One region of the Empedobacter sp. ULE_I140 genome, then DNA from elsewhere that is predicted to be linked to it. Evidence: riboswitches for the same ligand, from Rfam matches in the RefSeq annotation. Region 1 holds a riboswitch; each other region holds the start of a gene.

What was found. A riboswitch is a leader RNA that binds a small molecule or an ion and turns the genes downstream of it on or off. The one in region 1 is predicted to bind cobalamin.
Region 2: linked by a shared signal. The riboswitch ahead of ACTS9J_RS01440 (TonB-dependent receptor) and the one ahead of ACTS9J_RS02555 (acyl-CoA thioesterase) in region 1 are both predicted to bind cobalamin.
Region 3: linked by a shared signal. The riboswitch ahead of metE (5-methyltetrahydropteroyltriglutamate--homocysteine S-methyltransferase) and the one ahead of ACTS9J_RS02555 (acyl-CoA thioesterase) in region 1 are both predicted to bind cobalamin.

The regions. Positions count from the first base shown of each region.
Region 1 covers NZ_JBQMTX010000001.1:551,464-557,182, forward strand. Annotated here, with positions in the region: gene ACTS9J_RS02540 (inorganic diphosphatase) at 1-266, shown strand, start outside; gene ACTS9J_RS02545 (M28 family peptidase) at 392-1,825, shown strand; gene ACTS9J_RS02550 (tryptophanase) at 1,866-3,242, opposite strand; gene ACTS9J_RS02555 (acyl-CoA thioesterase) at 3,362-3,775, opposite strand; adenosylcobalamin-variant (AdoCbl-variant) riboswitch at 3,905-3,991, opposite strand; gene ACTS9J_RS02560 (LOG family protein) at 4,120-5,271, shown strand; tRNA gene ACTS9J_RS02565 (tRNA-Met) at 5,420-5,492, shown strand; tRNA gene ACTS9J_RS02570 (tRNA-Met) at 5,499-5,571, shown strand.
Region 2 covers NZ_JBQMTX010000001.1:302,010-307,728, forward strand. Annotated here, with positions in the region: rRNA gene ACTS9J_RS01425 (23S ribosomal RNA) at 1-719, shown strand, start outside; rRNA gene rrf (5S ribosomal RNA) at 930-1,038, shown strand; gene ACTS9J_RS01435 (cytochrome c oxidase assembly factor Coa1 family protein) at 1,562-2,017, shown strand; cobalamin riboswitch at 2,081-2,264, shown strand; gene ACTS9J_RS01440 (TonB-dependent receptor) at 2,364-4,361, shown strand; gene ACTS9J_RS01445 (DUF5074 domain-containing protein) at 4,358-5,494, shown strand; gene ACTS9J_RS01450 (PKD-like domain-containing protein) at 5,504-5,719, shown strand, end outside.
Region 3 covers NZ_JBQMTX010000001.1:309,258-314,976, forward strand. Annotated here, with positions in the region: gene ACTS9J_RS01455 (DUF4465 domain-containing protein) at 1-272, shown strand, start outside; partial or broken gene ACTS9J_RS01460 (DUF5074 domain-containing protein) at 464-1,369, shown strand; gene ACTS9J_RS01465 (T9SS type A sorting domain-containing protein) at 1,367-1,900, shown strand; gene ACTS9J_RS01470 (Lrp/AsnC family transcriptional regulator) at 1,958-2,419, opposite strand; cobalamin riboswitch at 2,529-2,664, shown strand; gene metE (5-methyltetrahydropteroyltriglutamate--homocysteine S-methyltransferase) at 2,751-5,072, shown strand; gene ACTS9J_RS01480 (hypothetical protein) at 5,158-5,719, opposite strand, start outside.

The DNA.
Region 1 (5,719 bases):
AAGTAAAAACAATCGGTGTTCTTAAAATGTCTGATGACAAAGGACAAGATGAAAAATTAATTTGTGTACCAGTTGCTGATCCAACATGGAACCAATTAGAAAACATCACTGATATGAATCCTCATACATTGAAAGAAGTTGAGCACTTTTTCAGAGTTTATAAAGACTTAGAAAATAAAACAACAACAATTGAAGGGTACGGTGATAAAGCAGAAGCAGAAAAATTATTGCAAGATGCAAGAGAGCGTTTCGTACCAGCTCATTAAGAAATAATTTATAATTTCATATAAATAGTCCTCATTTTTTGAGGACTATTTTTTTTGATTAAATTTTCCTCCCATTCTATCAACTATTTCCAAAAACATTTTTAAGTTTATAGAAATACTCACACATGAAATCGAAATTTTTATTAACACTAGTTTTAATCTCTACAACCATGAGTTTATCTGCTCAAACTAATCAACAAGTTTTAGACTTGATTAACAAAGAAGTACAACAAAATTCTGAAGCTTATCAACAATTAAAAAAAGTAACCGAAACAATTGGACATCGCGCTACAGGAACAGAAAATGGACGAATAGCAGAAGAATATGCAGCCAATTTGTTGCGTTCGTATGGTTATGATGTGTCTTTTCAAGAGTTTACATTTAGCGGATGGAATCGTAAAAGTTTAGATTTAAAAATCAATAATCAACCTATAAAATCCGTTGCTTTGGCGCATTCGCCAGCAAATGTTAGTCTTTCGGGAGAATTGATTGATTTGGGAAATGGACTTGAAGAAGATTATAAAAAGATTGGTGATAAAGTAAAAGGAAAGATTGTTTTTGCTGCGCTTGGTTTGTTGGATGGAACACCAAAAGAAATCGAAAATCTACATCGTTCAGAAAAAACAGCTTTAGCAGAGAAGTACGGAGCGAAAGGAATTATCTTGTTTAATCGTCCTGCTGGAGGAATTCTATTAACAGGAACGGCCTCTGTGACGGGAGAAATTATTAAAATTCCTGCGATTAATATCAGTTTAGAAGATGGATTGAAAATCAAAGAAAATCTATCAAAAGGAAAAGAAATTGCTAAAATCGAAATGAAAAATGATGTTGGACAAATGAAAGGTCGCAACATTATAGCAAAGATAATCGGTTCTAAATTTCCAAATGAGAAAATAGTTCTTGGAGGGCATTTAGATAGTTGGGATTTAGCTACAGGTGCGATTGATAATGGCGTTGGAAGTTTTTCTGTGATGGATATTGCACGAACGTATAAAAAGTTGAATCTTCAAAATGATCGAACAATAGAATTTGTTTTATTTATGGGCGAAGAAGTTGGTTTGATAGGTTCTAAATATTATGTCAATCAAGCGTTGAAAGATGGTTCTATCAATCAAATCAAAACAATGTCGAATATGGATATGACAACAAATCCAAAGTCGTATTATTCGACAATGGAAAGTAATTTGCCTATTTTAACTGATTATGCGAATGATGTTCAAAAAGTGATTCCAGATTTTAAATTGAAAACATTTGCGAGTGTAGATTTACATTCAGATCATCAACCGTTTATGTTGCAAGGCGTGCCTATTATTGGGCTTTCGGATAGTCAATTTACAAAAGGAGCGTTAAATTGTTACCACGCGAATTGCGATACATTTGATTATGTAGAAGAAATTGGTTTGAAAAATAATGTGATTTTGGAAACCTATTTGTTGTATCGTTTGAGTAATTTGAAAGAAATTCCTTCAAAACGTTGGAACGAGCAAGAAGTAAAAGAAGCCTTAATCAAAGGAAATTTAGAAACTCCACTTCGTATTTCGGGCGATTGGAGATGGTAATATCAAAAAAATCCTTCAGATTATCTGAAGGATTTTTTATTTATTTCTTTTTCAATTTTACAGTGAAATGTCTTAAAATTTCAGATTCCCACGAAATTTCATAACCTGAATTAATCTCGTTTCGTCGATCAAAAATATTTTTCAAAGCTACTGCAATATAATCCATATGACTTTGAAAATAAGTTCTTCTAGGAATTGCTAAACGCAATAATTCTAATTTTGGATAACGATTTTCTCTCGTTTCAGGATCACGATCTGCCAAAATAGTTCCGATTTCTACACCACGAATTCCAGCTTCTTTGTACAATTCGATTCCCAATGTTTGCGCAGGAAATTCTTCACGTGTTACATTTGGTAAAAACTTTACAGCATCAACAAAGATGGCATGTCCACCAATTGGTTGCTGAATTGGAATTCCAAATTCAATTAATTTATTCCCTAAATATTCAATTTGTTTGATGCGCGATTGTAAATAAGAATATTCTGTCGATTCTTGTAAACCTTGTGCTAAAGCTGCTAAATCACGTCCAGCTAAACCGCCATAACTTAAATATCCTTCGTAAATAATTCCGAAATTTCCACAAATTTTATATAGCTCTTCGTTATTCAGTGCAATAAATCCACCAATATTTACCAAACCATCTTTTTTCGCAGACATTGTCATTCCATCACCGTAAGAAAACATTTCTAAAACAATTTCTTTAATCGTTTTCGTTTTGAATTCTTCTTCTCTTTCTTTGATGAAATAAGCATTTTCCGCAAAACGAGCGCCATCAAAAAAGACTGGAATTCCATATTGATTAGACAATTCACGAACTTGACGAATATTTTCGATTGATACAGGTTGACCACCAGAAGAATTGCACGTAACAGTGATTAATGTAAATGGAATTTGTTCTTTTCCGTATTCTTTGTAGACATTTTCTAACTTTTGTAAATCGATATTTCCTTTGAAAGGATGAATCAATTCGCTGTCAAAAGCCTCATCAATAGTACAATCAATCGCGTGCGCTTTTCTAAATTCGATGTGACCTTTTGTTGTATCGAAATGCGAGTTCCCAGGAACAACATGACCTTCTTTTACAAGAGCTGAAAATAATACATTTTCCGCTGCACGACCTTGATGCGTAGGTAAAAGAAACTCAAATCCAGTAATGGTATTAATGGTTTCTTTCAGTTTTAAGAAAGATTGAGAACCAGCATAGCTTTCGTCTCCAGTCATCATTGCAGACCACTGTTTGTCGGACATTGCTCCAGTTCCAGAATCAGTTAATAAATCAATAAATACTTTGTGGCTTTCTAGGTTGAATAGGTTGTAATCTTTTTCTTCGATCCACTTTTCGCGTTCTTCTCGAGTAGATTGATAAATTTCTTCGACCATTTTTATGCGAAATGGTTCGGCAAAAGGTAATTCCATTTTTCTTGTGTTTAATGTAAAACTAAGAAACCTTTAGAATATTATCAATTATTAATTGAAAATCATAAAAAAATCCTCTATCAAAAAGATAAAGGATTAAAAATTTTCTATAGCTCGTGTTAGTCAATAACAGGAACTGGTCGTTTGTTTTCGTTAATTGCAACTAATGTAAACGTTCCAGAAATCGCTTTATCACGTCCGTCACGATACATACTTTCGATAAAAACATCAATTTGTACATCCAAACTTGAGCGTCCTACACGTACTACTTTTCCTACCATTTCTACGATAGTTCCTGCAGGAATTGAGTGTTTAAAATCAATTTTGTCACTACTTACTGTAACAATAGGTTTGCGACAAAAACGAGTTGCTGTCATAAAAGCAATTTCATCCATCAAATACATTACTGATCCTCCAAACATTGTGTTGTGGTGGTTTGTATCTCCAGGAAAAACAGCTTTGAAAATGCGAGTTTCAGAATTGATGATACGTTGTTCAATCAACTCTTCTCTTGGTGTTTTTTCCACTTCCATTATCATATATTTACACGTTACTTTTCTTAATTAATTTTTGAGTTGATAATGTTTTTTTGTGGTGGTTTGATGATTTCATAGAACATAATTTTTACTTTTTTCGCGAAAGTTTTTGGTTAATTATTAACTCAATTTAGTGGCATTCTGACTTGTCAAAAATATTGATTTACAGTTGCGCGACAGTTCGTGATTTGCACACGATTCCCCATTAAGTTGAGCACGAATTTGATGCAAATATAAATTAGAAAAATGAAAATTTGCAGATTTATTGTACCGAATTCGTTGGTTTGGAATAATTCGTGTAAATTCATTTTTCCGAATTTTTAATGAAGTAAGAAATAAGAATGAAAATAAAACCAATCAAAGATTTAGTTCATAATCTATCAGAATGGAATGAATTAGTTTCTCAAACCAAAGATTTAACCGATAAAGTAGTTCAAGATGTTAATTTTTTGCGTCAAGAAATCAATTGGGAAGAGTATAATTTATGTAATACATCTTTTTTGGGTTGTAAGTTTAAACAACATGAAGCAATCTATTTAATCGAAAAAGGAGCATTCGTTTATCCAAAATTTGAATCAGTTCCCTATAATCCATATCGTGGAAAATTGTATACTTGGCAAGAGTTGATGGAAGGTTATGATCCGGATAATGACCAAAGTATAGATCTTAAAATTTATAAACACTTCAAAAAACATAAATATAATCCGTCTGTTTCAGAAGCTTTAGCGCAACGTTTACACGATTTGTCTATTGATGATGGTTTGCGTCGAATTTTGGAATATGATGATAATGGAATGACGAAGAAAAAAGTGGTTGGCTTTATGGGCGGACATTCTACTGCGCGAAATTCGGAGTTTTATAATGAAACCGCAAAAGCGGCGAAATTGGCTACTGAGAAAGGTTATTTTGTTGTTTCTGGTGGAGGTCCTGGAATTATGGAAGCCGCTAATTTAGGAGCTTATATGGCAAATTATTCGGATGAAGATTTGATGAATGCGATTAGTATTTTGGCTGATTTAGACTTTATTGATGAAGATAAAACTGAATATTTGGCGAAGAATTTTATGACGAATGCTAAAAAAGTTTTAGAAATCTACCCAAATGGTGCTGAAAGTTTAGCAATTCCAACATGGTTTTATGGTCACGAACCGAGTAATTTATTTGCAACGAATATTGCAAAATATTTTTCTAATAGTATTCGAGAAGATATGTTGCTAACAATTAGTTTGTTCGGGCTGGTTTATGCGCCTGGAAGTGCTGGAACAACACAAGAAATTTTTCAGGAAGCAGCGCAAAATCATTATGGAACTTCAGGATATTATAGTCCAATGATTTTTTTGAGTAAGAAAAGATATGTAGAAGATACGGCGATTTATTCAGTTTTGCATCAATTAGCTACAGGAAAACCATATAAGGAGTTACTATTTTTAACAGATAGTGCTGATTTAGCAATCGATTTTATCGAAAATCATCCACCAATTAAAGTTAATTAAAAAATAATTTTAAATATTTAAAATCACGTAAATCACTTTATTATAGTTGTTTATGTTGTTTTTGTTTGTTTTTTGTCAGAATAAAATAAAATAATTTCGAATAATGTTTGGTATTTTAAATAATGAACGTATATTTGCAGTCCAATAACGCGAGATGGAGCAGTAGGTAGCTCGTCGGGCTCATAACCCGAAGGTCACAGGTTCGAGTCCTGTTCTCGCTACTAAATCGCGAGGTGGAGCAGTAGGTAGCTCGTCGGGCTCATAACCCGAAGGTCATCGGTTCGAGTCCGGTCCTCGCTACTACAAAAGAGAGTTTCTAACAAGAAGCTCTCTTTTTTTATGTCTTTAACTGAGAATTAAGATTAGATAAACTATTGATAAATACTACCCTTTCTTCATTATGATAGTAAAATATAGATTATTCTATTCAACTTCAAGAAATTAATTA
Region 2 (5,719 bases), 250 kb from region 1:
GAGTCATTGTTGAAATACCACCCTTTATTTACTTGGAGCCTAACTTCTTTATGGAAGGACAGTGCATGGTGGGTAGTTTGACTGGGGTGGTCGCCTCCAAAAGAGTAACGGAGGCTTTCAAAGGTACCCTCAGCACGCTTGGTAACCGTGCGTAGAGTGTAATGGCATAAGGGTGCTTGACTGTGAGACCAACAAGTCGATCAGGTGCGAAAGCAGGACATAGTGATCCGGTGGTTCCGTATGGAAGGGCCATCGCTCAAAGGATAAAAGGTACTCCGGGGATAACAGGCTAGTCTCCCCCAAGAGCTCACATCGACGGGGAGGTTCGGCACCTCGATGTCGGCTCGTCACATCCTGGGGCTGGAGAAGGTCCCAAGGGTTGGGCTGTTCGCCCATTAAAGTGGCACGCGAGCTGGGTTCAGAACGTCGTGAGACAGTTCGGTCTCTATCTGTTGTGATCGTTAGAAGTTTGAGCGGAGTTGACTCTAGTACGAGAGGACCGTGTTGAACAAACCTCTGGTGTATCAGTTGTGCCGCCAGGTGCACCGCTGAGTAGCTACGTTTGGAAGAGATAAGCACTGAAAGCATATAAGTGCGAAACTCGCCGCAAGATAAGACTTCTTTAAAGGGTCGTTGTAGACTACAACGTTGATAGGCTATAGATGTAAAGGCAGTGATGTCATAGTCGAGTAGTACTAATTACCCATAGACTTTTTCTAAAAAAGTAGAACGAATCAAAGATAATGATAGCAATATCAAAAATTAAAAAGATTAAATACTAAGATTGATTTAATCGTCATAGAGAAGGTTAGTTAATCTTATTTGGATTAATAATGTAATACCAAAGATTGTGTGAAGGCTTTAAGCTTAATGCATAGAGCTTCTAATAATGTCAAGATATAATAGGAACTAAACCTATACAAAAATATTAGGGTGACTATAGCTGCAGGGCTCACCTCTTCCCATTCCGAACAGAGAAGTTAAGCCTGCCTGCGCCGATGGTACTGTTACTTACGGGAGAGTAGGTCGTCGCCAGTTTTTATCAAAAGCCTCAAGTGAACAACTTGAGGCTTTTTTTGTGGTTATACGTCGCGCTTTAGCTGAACGCTGTAAGCTTTACGCATCTCCAGACTATGTTTTATAAAACAAGAAGCTTGCTTTCATCCAACAAGAGGCTTCTAATTAGTCAACAAGAAGCTTCTTCTTGATAAAAAGAAAGCTTCCTTTTTACAACTAACTCAGAACTTACAACTCATAACTCGATAACACTCCTTTGTAGATTTTTATTGTCAGTCTTAAATCTTATGTCTTATAACTTATTACTCAAAACTCAGAACTTAAAACCCGCGTTAGGGATAGCAGTGGAAATCCTTTTGTAGAAATTGTATTTCCTGTAATCACTTCTAATCTTCTTTTACAAAAGATTGCAACGGATAGCCCGACCGAGCGATTTGCATTAGCTGTGTTTGTATTATTTTGCTTATTCTATGAATAATATAAATGGAAGGCAAAGAGCGAGGGAACGCCCAAATTTATTATCTTTACTCAAAACCTATATATTATGGAAGAAAATCAGTATGATAATCAATTGTTACCAAAGGAAAGTTGGTTTAAACGTAATTGGAAATGGGTTGTGCCTGTTGGCTGTTTGTCGTTTGTGATTTTATTTTTTGGATTGTTAATTGGTGGTGCTTTTTGGGGTTTTAGTAAGATAACTTCGGATAGTGATGTAACGAAACATGCAATTAATATTATTAATCAAAATGTTGAAGTTCAGCAGAAATTGGGTACGGATGTTAAAACGAACGGAGTTTTTACTGGAAATATTTCTATTACAAATGATATTGGTGAAGCTAACATTTCTGTACCTATAAAAGGAACAAAAGGTTCTGGAACTGCAATTATTGTAGGAGAGAAAGAATTTGATAAATGGAATTATGAAAAGATTGCGGTTCAGGTTGATGAAACTGGAGAAGTGATCGAAATAAATAAAGTAAAAGAAGAAGCTAACGAATGAGTTAGCTTTTTTTATTTAGCAATTATTGATAAAGATTTAATTGTTTATTCAAAATAATAATTTTACTTTTGATTAACATTTGGTGCGAACTTAACCGTTCGGTAACAGGGAATCAGGTGAAAATCCTGAACAGACCCGCTGCTGTAAGCTCCATATTTTTTAGATACATTATATCCACTGTTTTTAATGGGAAGGATTTCTAAAAAAGGAGTAAGTCAGAAGACCTACCAAAATGATAAATGTTGAATGCTTTCGGGGACTAAAGCGTGAAGTTCAAATTTTGGATAGGTTCGTCCTTTCAATACTTCTTCATATACTCTCGTTAGCAACAATTGATTATTGCTAAATGAGAAATCTAAAAACTATAATTATTTGTTGCAGCTTGATTTTGCTTTCATGTCGCATAGCCTCTGCGCAAATTATTCATGATAGTATTTTAGAGCTTCAGCAAGTTAATATTTTAAAAAATAATGTAAAAGCCGTTGTTCCTGTTCAGGAATTGAAAGGAGCGGAACTAGAGGCTTTAAATAGCCATTCTGTGGCAGATGCTGTTCGTTTTTTTGCAGGAGTGCAAATTAAAGATTACGGTGGAGTTGGAGGTTTAAAAACTATTGATGTTCGTGGGATGGGATCTCAACATGTTGCAGTTTTTTATGATGGAATTCAACTTGGAAATGCGCAGAATGGAATTGTCGATTTAGGAAAATTTTCTTTAGACGATATGGAAATGATTTCTTTATATAATGGTCAAAAAAGTAATATTTTTCAATCAGCGAAAGATTATGCTTCTGCTTCTGCTATTTATCTTCAAACCAAAAAACCTGTTTTCATTGGTGATAAAAAAACGAATGCTACACTTCGTTATAAGATAGGTTCGATTCAATTAATCAATCCTTCTATTCGTATTGAACAAAAAATTACGGACAGATTATGTGCTGTTTTGAGTGCTGAATATGTTAAAACCAATGGTGTATATAAATTTCGTTATCAACGCAAAAATTTGGATGGAACAACTGCATACGATACAGTTTTGAAACGTAGAGATGGACAAGTTGATGCGAAACGTTTGGAATTAGGATTGATCGGAAAAGGAAATCAATCGAATTGGAATGTAAAAGGATATTTATATGATTCTGATCGTGGAATTCCTGCCGCAATTGTTCGTGGTCGATTTGATGGACGTGGACAAACTTTGGTTGATCGAAATTATTTTGTTCAAGGAAAATATGAAAAACGATTCAGAAACTTTCAATCGAAGATAAACGCAAAATTTGCTTACGATTTCACTCATTATACAGATACAGTTTCGACCGTAAAAACAGAAAATAAGTACACACAACGCGAGTTTTATGTGTCTTGGGCAAATCTTTATTCGATTACAGATAATTGGGATGTGAATGTTGCAACAGATTATCAGTTTAATAATATGGGAGCAGATTTAAAGAATTTTTCTTTTCCTTCTCGTCATACAAATCTTGTTGCGTTCGCGTCTACTTATCGTCTTGGAGGTTTGAGTTTGCAAGGAAGTTTATTGGGAACTTTTGTAAAAGAATCAGTAGAAATGAACACAAGTGCTCCAGATAAAAATGTATGGACGCCAACAATTATTGCCAATTATCAACCATTCAAATCTCATGATTTTAATGTCAGAGCATTTTACAAACGTATTTTTAGAATGCCAACGTTCAACGATTTGTATTATACTAGTATTGGTTATTCTAATCTTCGACCAGAATATTCAACTCAATATAATGTTGGTTTTACATATTCTAAATCAACTCCAAATTTTTTCAAAAATATTACAATTCAAGCCGATGCTTTTTACAATGAAGTAACTGATAAAATTGTTGCTGCGCCTTCGGGAAGCCTGTTTCGTTTTACGATGTTGAATTTGGATGAAGTTAGAATAAAAGGGTTGGATGTTAAAATTCGATCAACATTCCAACTAGGAGAAATAGAAGTTTCACCAATGCTTAACTATGGTTTTTTGCAAGCGTTGGATTATTCGAATTCGAAGAAAAGTTACTACAAAAATCAAATTCCATATACACCAAAACATAGTGGCTCTTTTGTGTTAGCTGCTTCTTATAAAACGTGGAATTTTAATTACAGTTTTATTTATGTGGGCGAACGTTACAATGTTCATCAAGATAATATTAAAATAAATCGTCTTAATCCTTGGTTTACAAATGATTTAGGAATACATAAAGAATTTAGGTTGAATCAAAATTTGTTCAAAGTTTCTTTTGAATTAAATAATATTTTGAATCAGCAATATGATGTGGTTTTAAATTATCCAATGCCAGGAAGACAATTCAAACTAATACTAAGCGCAAACTTATGAGAAATTTCAAACAATTATTCGTCTGTTTTTTAACAGCAATCACTTTTTATGCTTGTCAACAAGATACTTATTTGATTGAGAAAGAAGAAGAAGGTGTAACTGATCCCGAAAAAACAGATGTCGTTGGTTTTTATTTGCTAAACGAAGGAAATATGGGAAGCAATATGGCTACGGTAGATTATATGGACTTTACAACAGGAACTTATAATCGAAACATATATGCAACCGTAAATCCTACTATGGTAAAGGAATTGGGTGATGTTGGGAATGATATAAAAATTTATGGAAATAAATTATATGCGGTTATCAATGTATCAAACTTTATCGAAGTAATGGATGCAAGAACAGCCAAACATTTGGGAACAATTCCTTTGGAAAATGGTCGTTACATCACGTTTGCAAATGGTAAAGCGTATGCATCTTCGTATGCTGGTCCTGTTACAATCGATCCGAAAGCACCTTTAGGAAAAGTAGTCGAAATTGATACGATTAATTTATCGGTTACGCGACAAGTGACGGTAGGTTATCAGCCAGAAGAATTAGAAGTTGTTGGGAATAATCTGTATGTAGCAAATTCAGGTGGTTATCGAGTTCCTGAGTATGATAAAACAGTTTCTGTGATTGATTTATCAACATTTAAAGAAACCAAAAAAATTGATGTTGAAGTAAATCTTAATCGTTTAAAAAAAGATGCAGATGGCGATTTATATGTGACTTCTCGTGGTGATTATTACAACGTTCCATCAAATTTATATGTGTTGGATAGTAAAACGCATCAAATCAAAAAGAAATTTGATATTCCTGTTTCTAACTTTACAATTGTTGATAACAAACTCTATTATTATTCAAACGAATTTAGTTACACAACTTTCGAATACACAAAAACTTATGGTGTAATTGATACCAAAACAGAACAAGTTATCAACAAAACATTGGTCAATGATCCTGTTATTAATGAAATCGAAACGCCTTACGGAATTGCTGTAAATCCTCAAACCAAAGATCTTTTTCTAACCGATGTCGGAAATTATGTTTCGATGGGTTACATCTATTGTTTTGATAAAAATGGTGCTTTTAAATGGAAAACTGCTGCTGGAAATATTCCTGCTCACTTTGCTTTTGTCTATAAATAAAATTTACATATGAAATATTCTAAAATCTTACTAACCGCACTAAGTTTTGCTTTAATACAAAGCTGTAGTGATGATGAAAACATTATCGAGACTAATCCTGATAATGCTACTTTACAAGTATCTTATGATGCAGCACGTTTAAAAATTGTTTCAATTGAACCAACTGTTTCTGGTTTCGAAAATGCAACATATACATGGAAACTTGGCAATGAAATTATTGGTAAT
Region 3 (5,719 bases), 240 kb from region 1:
AGTTTGTAAAAGGAGATTATTTCGCGATTCATATTTATGGTGTTTCAGCAAATAAACAATTGACTACAGAAAAACCTGTAACTCATTATTTTGTTGATTTTAGAAATGGAATAAATAATATTTCAACAAATTGGCAAGATGTGGATCTTTCTGCTTTAGGAGAAGTTAAATATTTAATGTTCTTTTTAGAAACTACAGATGTAGGAGATTGGGGAGCAAACACAGCATTATACTTTACAATGGATAAACTAAAAGTAGAAAAAATTCAATAATCTAACATTCTAAATATTTTTATCCGAGGCTGTCATTTTTGGATGATGGTTTCGGATTTCTAAAAAAACAATACATGAAGAAATTTTTACTTTCGATTTTTACAATAGCTGCAATTCAAACAAGTTTTGCACAAACAAAAGAATACACAAACGGCGTTTTTATTGTGAATGAAGATTGATTTGGTAAAGCAAATGGATCAATTAATTTTATTAATGCAAATGATTCGGTTGATTATAATGTTTATAAAACAGTTAATCCTGGTGAAGAATTTGGTGTAACTTCTCAATATGGAACAATATATGGCGATAATTTTTACATTGTTTCGAAACAAGGAAATCGTTTAGTTGTTGCAGATTCGAAAACATTACAGAAAAAAGCAAGTTTCGAAACAATTGGTGCTGATGGTAGAAGTTTTCTTGGGATTAATAGTAAAAAAGGTTATATAGGATCTGCAAAAGGAATTTATCTTTTTGATATTGAGAATTTAAAAATTGGTTCTCTGATTGATGGAACTTCTAAAGTTGGTCAAGTAGGAAATATGATTCGTACATCTAAATTTGTTTTTGCTGTTTCAAGTACTGGAGGAATTTTAGTTATCGACCCAAAAACACATCAAATAAAACAAACGATTGCTGGAAGTTTTATTTCAGTTGTGCAATCTAAAGATGGAAATGTATGGGGAGCTTTATCTAAAAAATTAGTCAAAATAAATCCTACGACTTTAGAAACTACAGAAATTGCTATTCCTACGAAAACAGTTCCAACTCCTTCTGCTTGGAATGCTGGTACTTTTTGTTCTTCAACACAAGATAATAGTATTTATTTTCTATCAGGAATCAATGTTGTGAAATACGATGTAACAAATAATAAATTTGAAGAAACTTTTATAGAAATTCCTGGTCAAGATACGACACCAAAGGAAACATATTATGGAGCAGGTTTAAGAATTGATCCGTTGACAAACGAACTAGTATTAACTACTATTGGTTCAGGTTGGGGAACTAATTCTCAAATTAATTTTGTGCATAGATTTTTTGATAATGGAACTCTTAAAGAGTCGGTGAAATTAAGTGAGTATTATTGGTTTCCTTCAATGCCTGTTTTTCCAGATAATGCGGCACCAATTATCAATGATTTAGAGACAACTTATCAAATTAACACAGCAACAACAATTGATTTGAAAGATAAAGTTTCGGATGTTGATAATTTATCAGCAGCGATTGTAAAAGATTTAGAAATCATTGAAAATGATGATGTAGCTGAAATTTCGATTAATGATAAGGAAGAATTAGTGATTAATCCACTAAAAAATGGAACAGCTAAAATTAAACTTTCTTTCAATTCGAATGGAAAAGTTGTTTCACAAAACATCACAATTTCATCAGCCGTTTTAGGTACAAATGATTTAGCTAAATCTGTTGTAAATGTTTATCCAAATCCTGTTAATAATGTATTGTTTATTGAAACAAATGAAGCTTCAAAAGCCGAAATTTTCGCTATTACAGGAACTAAAATGACAGAGAAAACACTTCAAAAAGGGAAAAATCAATTAGATGTTTCCTCTTTACCAAAAGGTGTTTACATCATAAAAGTTAACAATTCTACTTTCAAGGTAATCAAAAAGTAGTGTGTTATTTATTTGTGGAAAAAAGGTTGAGCATTGCTCAACCTTTTGTTTTTTTTTTTAAATATTGATTCCGTACGTATTTTTTATTTCAGCCATCACAAAAGAGCTGTGCGTACTCCCGATGCTTTCTAAAGCGCCCAATTTATTGAAAACAAAATCTTGATATTGCTTCATATCCAAAACTTGTACTTTTAAGATAAAATCATATTCGCCCGAAATATTATAACATTCCACCACTTCATCAATCAACAAAATATCTTCCACAAGTTTATTCCCAATCGTGCGATCATGTTGTTTTAGCTTAATGCTGCAAAAAACCATAAAGCCTTTGTTCAGCTTTTCTGCATCCAAAACCGCTCTATAATTTTTGATATAACCTTGTTGTTCCAACCTTTTTATACGTTCAAAAACGGGTGAAGGAGATAAATTAACTAAAGCAGCAATTGCTTTTACTGTCAATTTCGAATCTTTTTGTAGAATTCTTAATAATTCTAAATCGGTTTGATCTAATGTTTCCATCCAAATAATATTCTTTTCAACACGATATTTTATCGTTGTTTAAGTGTTTTGTTTTGTAAAAATATTAATAATAAGTTGTATAATCTTATTTTTTCAAGTTTTACAATCGTTTATTTTGTCTTGTTACATTTGTAAAGAAATAAACAACAAATTATTGGGGAATCGTGTGAGAATCACGAGCTGTCGCGCAACTGTAAGTAATGCAAATTACAAGTCAGATTACCAATAGAAACAAAAGATGATACTTTCGCGATTTGAAGTCAGTCTGTCACAATAGGTTTACTATTTATCAACTCGCGTTTGTGTTTTTGAACATTAAAAAACAATCAAAATGCAAACACAAATTTTAGGTTATCCAAGAATTGGCGCTAACCGTGAACTAAAAAAAGCCTGCGAAAACTATTGGGCAGGTAAAATTGAACTACAAGCTTTATTGCAAACAAGCCGTACAATTACCAAACAAAATTGGGCATTGCAACAAGCTGCCGGAATTGATTTAATTCCGTGTAATGACTTTTCTTTTTATGATCAAGTTTTAGATTCTACGTTATCAGTTGGTGCAATTCCAGCGCGTTTCAATACGGTTGCGTTAAATAAAAAGAACACAGAATTAGACTTGTATTTTGCGATGGCAAGAGGTTATCAAAAAGATAATTTAGATATTACAGCGATGGAAATGACAAAATGGTTTGATACCAACTATCATTATATCGTTCCGGAATTTGTAAAAAATCAAGAATTTAAATATTTCTCAAACTCAATTGTAAACGAATTTATCGCTGCAAAAAAAGAAGGTTTTAATCCAAAAACTGTTTTAATTGGACCGATTACGTATTTATTATTAGGAAAAGAAAAAGAAGAGGGATTTGATCGAATTGATTTAATTCAGAATTTATTGCCAGTTTACTTTGAAATTATTCATGATTTAATCAATCATGGAGCAAATACAATTCAGTTCGACGAACCTTTTTTAGCTTTAGATTTAGACGAAAAATCGAAAACAGCTTATCAAGAAGTTTACAAAAAAATAAGAAAAGAATTTCCTCAACTTACAATTCAGGTCGCAACTTATTTTGATGGATTGAAAGATAATACAGCTTTAGCAATCAATTTACCAATTGATATTTTGCATCTTGATTTGGTTCGTGACGAAAATCAAATCGATGAAATATTGAATCTAATTCCTTCTCAATTAAAACTTTCTTTAGGTTTAGTTGATGGTCGAAATATTTGGAAAAATGATTTTCAAAAATCGCTTTCAACCATAGAAAAAGTTGTGAACAAAATTGGAGAAAAACGTGTTATTATTTCAACATCTTGTTCATTATTACATTCGCCTTGTGATTTAGATTTAGAAACAAACGAAAAAAATCTTCCGACAACAATCAAAGATTGGTTTGCATTTGCGAAGCAAAAATTAGAAGAAGTTGCTTTCTTAAAAAATTATTTTTCAAACCCGAATGACGAAAAATTGATTCAACAATATGAAGCGAATCAATTCTCTATTAATAATAGAAAAAATTCTCAATTAATTCATCAAACTCAAGTTAAAGAACGAGTAAATGCAATAAAAGATGAAGATTATAATCGTACAAATAGTTTTGGACAACGAAAAATTGTGCAACAAAATGTATTGAATCTTCCGCCTTTCCCAACGACAACAATCGGATCTTTTCCACAAACACAAGAGGTGAGAAGTTGGCGTGCGAAATATAAAAAAGGAGAATTATCTGCCGAAGAATATGATACTTTATTGAAACAAGAAACCAAGCGTACGATAGAGTGGCAAGAGGAAATTGGCATTGATGTTTTGGTGCATGGTGAATATGAGCGCAACGATATGGTGGAATATTTTGGTGAAAAATTAGCCGGATTTGTCTTCTCTAAAAATGGTTGGGTTCAGAGTTATGGAACGCGTTGTGTAAAACCGCCTATTATTTTTGGTGATGTTTATCGCCCAGTTCCAATGACGGTTTATTGGTCGAAATATGCGCAATCTATCACAGAACAAAAAGTAAAAGGAATGTTGACTGGTCCAGTTACGATTTTGCAATGGTCTTTTGTTCGCGATGATCAACCAAGATCTACGACGTGTAAACAAATTGCATTGGCGATTCGTGATGAAGTTTCAGATTTAGAAAAAGCTGGAATTAAAATTATTCAGATTGATGAACCTGCAATTCGAGAAGGTTTACCATTGAGAAAAGATGAATGGCAAAATTATTTGAAATGGACGGTTGATTCGTTCAAATTAGCTTCAAGTAATGTTGATGATTCTACTCAAATTCATACGCATATGTGTTATTCAGAATTCAACGATATTATTCAAAATATTGCTGATTTAGATGCGGATGTTATTACAATTGAATGTTCGAGAAGTCAAATGGAATTATTAAATGCTTTTTCAGATTTCAATTATCCAAATGATATCGGACCTGGAGTTTATGATATTCATTCGCCTCGAGTTCCGTCGAAAGAAGAAATGGTTGATTTGATAGAGAAAGCGGCAAAAGTTATTCCGGCAGATCAATTATGGGTGAATCCTGATTGTGGACTAAAAACGCGTCATTGGGAAGAAACCGAAAAAGCTTTGATTGAAATGGTTGCGGCGACAAAAGAATTAAGAAAAATATATACGCCAAAAGCGATTTAAGCTTAACATCCTACTTTTATGACTTAAGTAGTGTAGTGTTATTTATTTGTGAAGAAAGGTTGAGCAACGCTCAACCTTTTGTGTTTTAATAATAATTTATCGTTCGTTTTACAACATATTTCAATTCTCCATTAGTTGAAATAGAGGCTTTTATCCAATTATTTTTCGAATCATATTCATACGAAACTTGATAAGAAGTTAAAACTACTTGTCCATTTCGGAAGGATTGTTTTTTAAAGTTGACAATTTCATTTTTCGAATCGAAATCAGCTTGATAGGCTAACGTTTTATTGGCGTGAAATGATTGTAATTTAGAAATATTTCCATTCTCAAAAAACATTATTTTGCTCGAATTTCCAGCAATTTCTTCCTGAAAAATAGGCGTTTCTTTATCATAAATATAATACGATTTTCGTCCTTTTTTTCCATCAAAAGAAGTTATTTCATCCAAAACCAATAAACCATTTTTGTTATACGTCAAATTATTTTCACTAATCGTAGAACCTTCCACTTTTGTTGTGATTTTATCCAACTTATTCGAATAATTAAAAATCGTTTCATAATTAGATTTTGACGATTTCCCTTCGATTTTTTCTGTCAAGTTTATCAACTGATTTTTATTGTCATAAACGAAGTTTTTGTCCGAA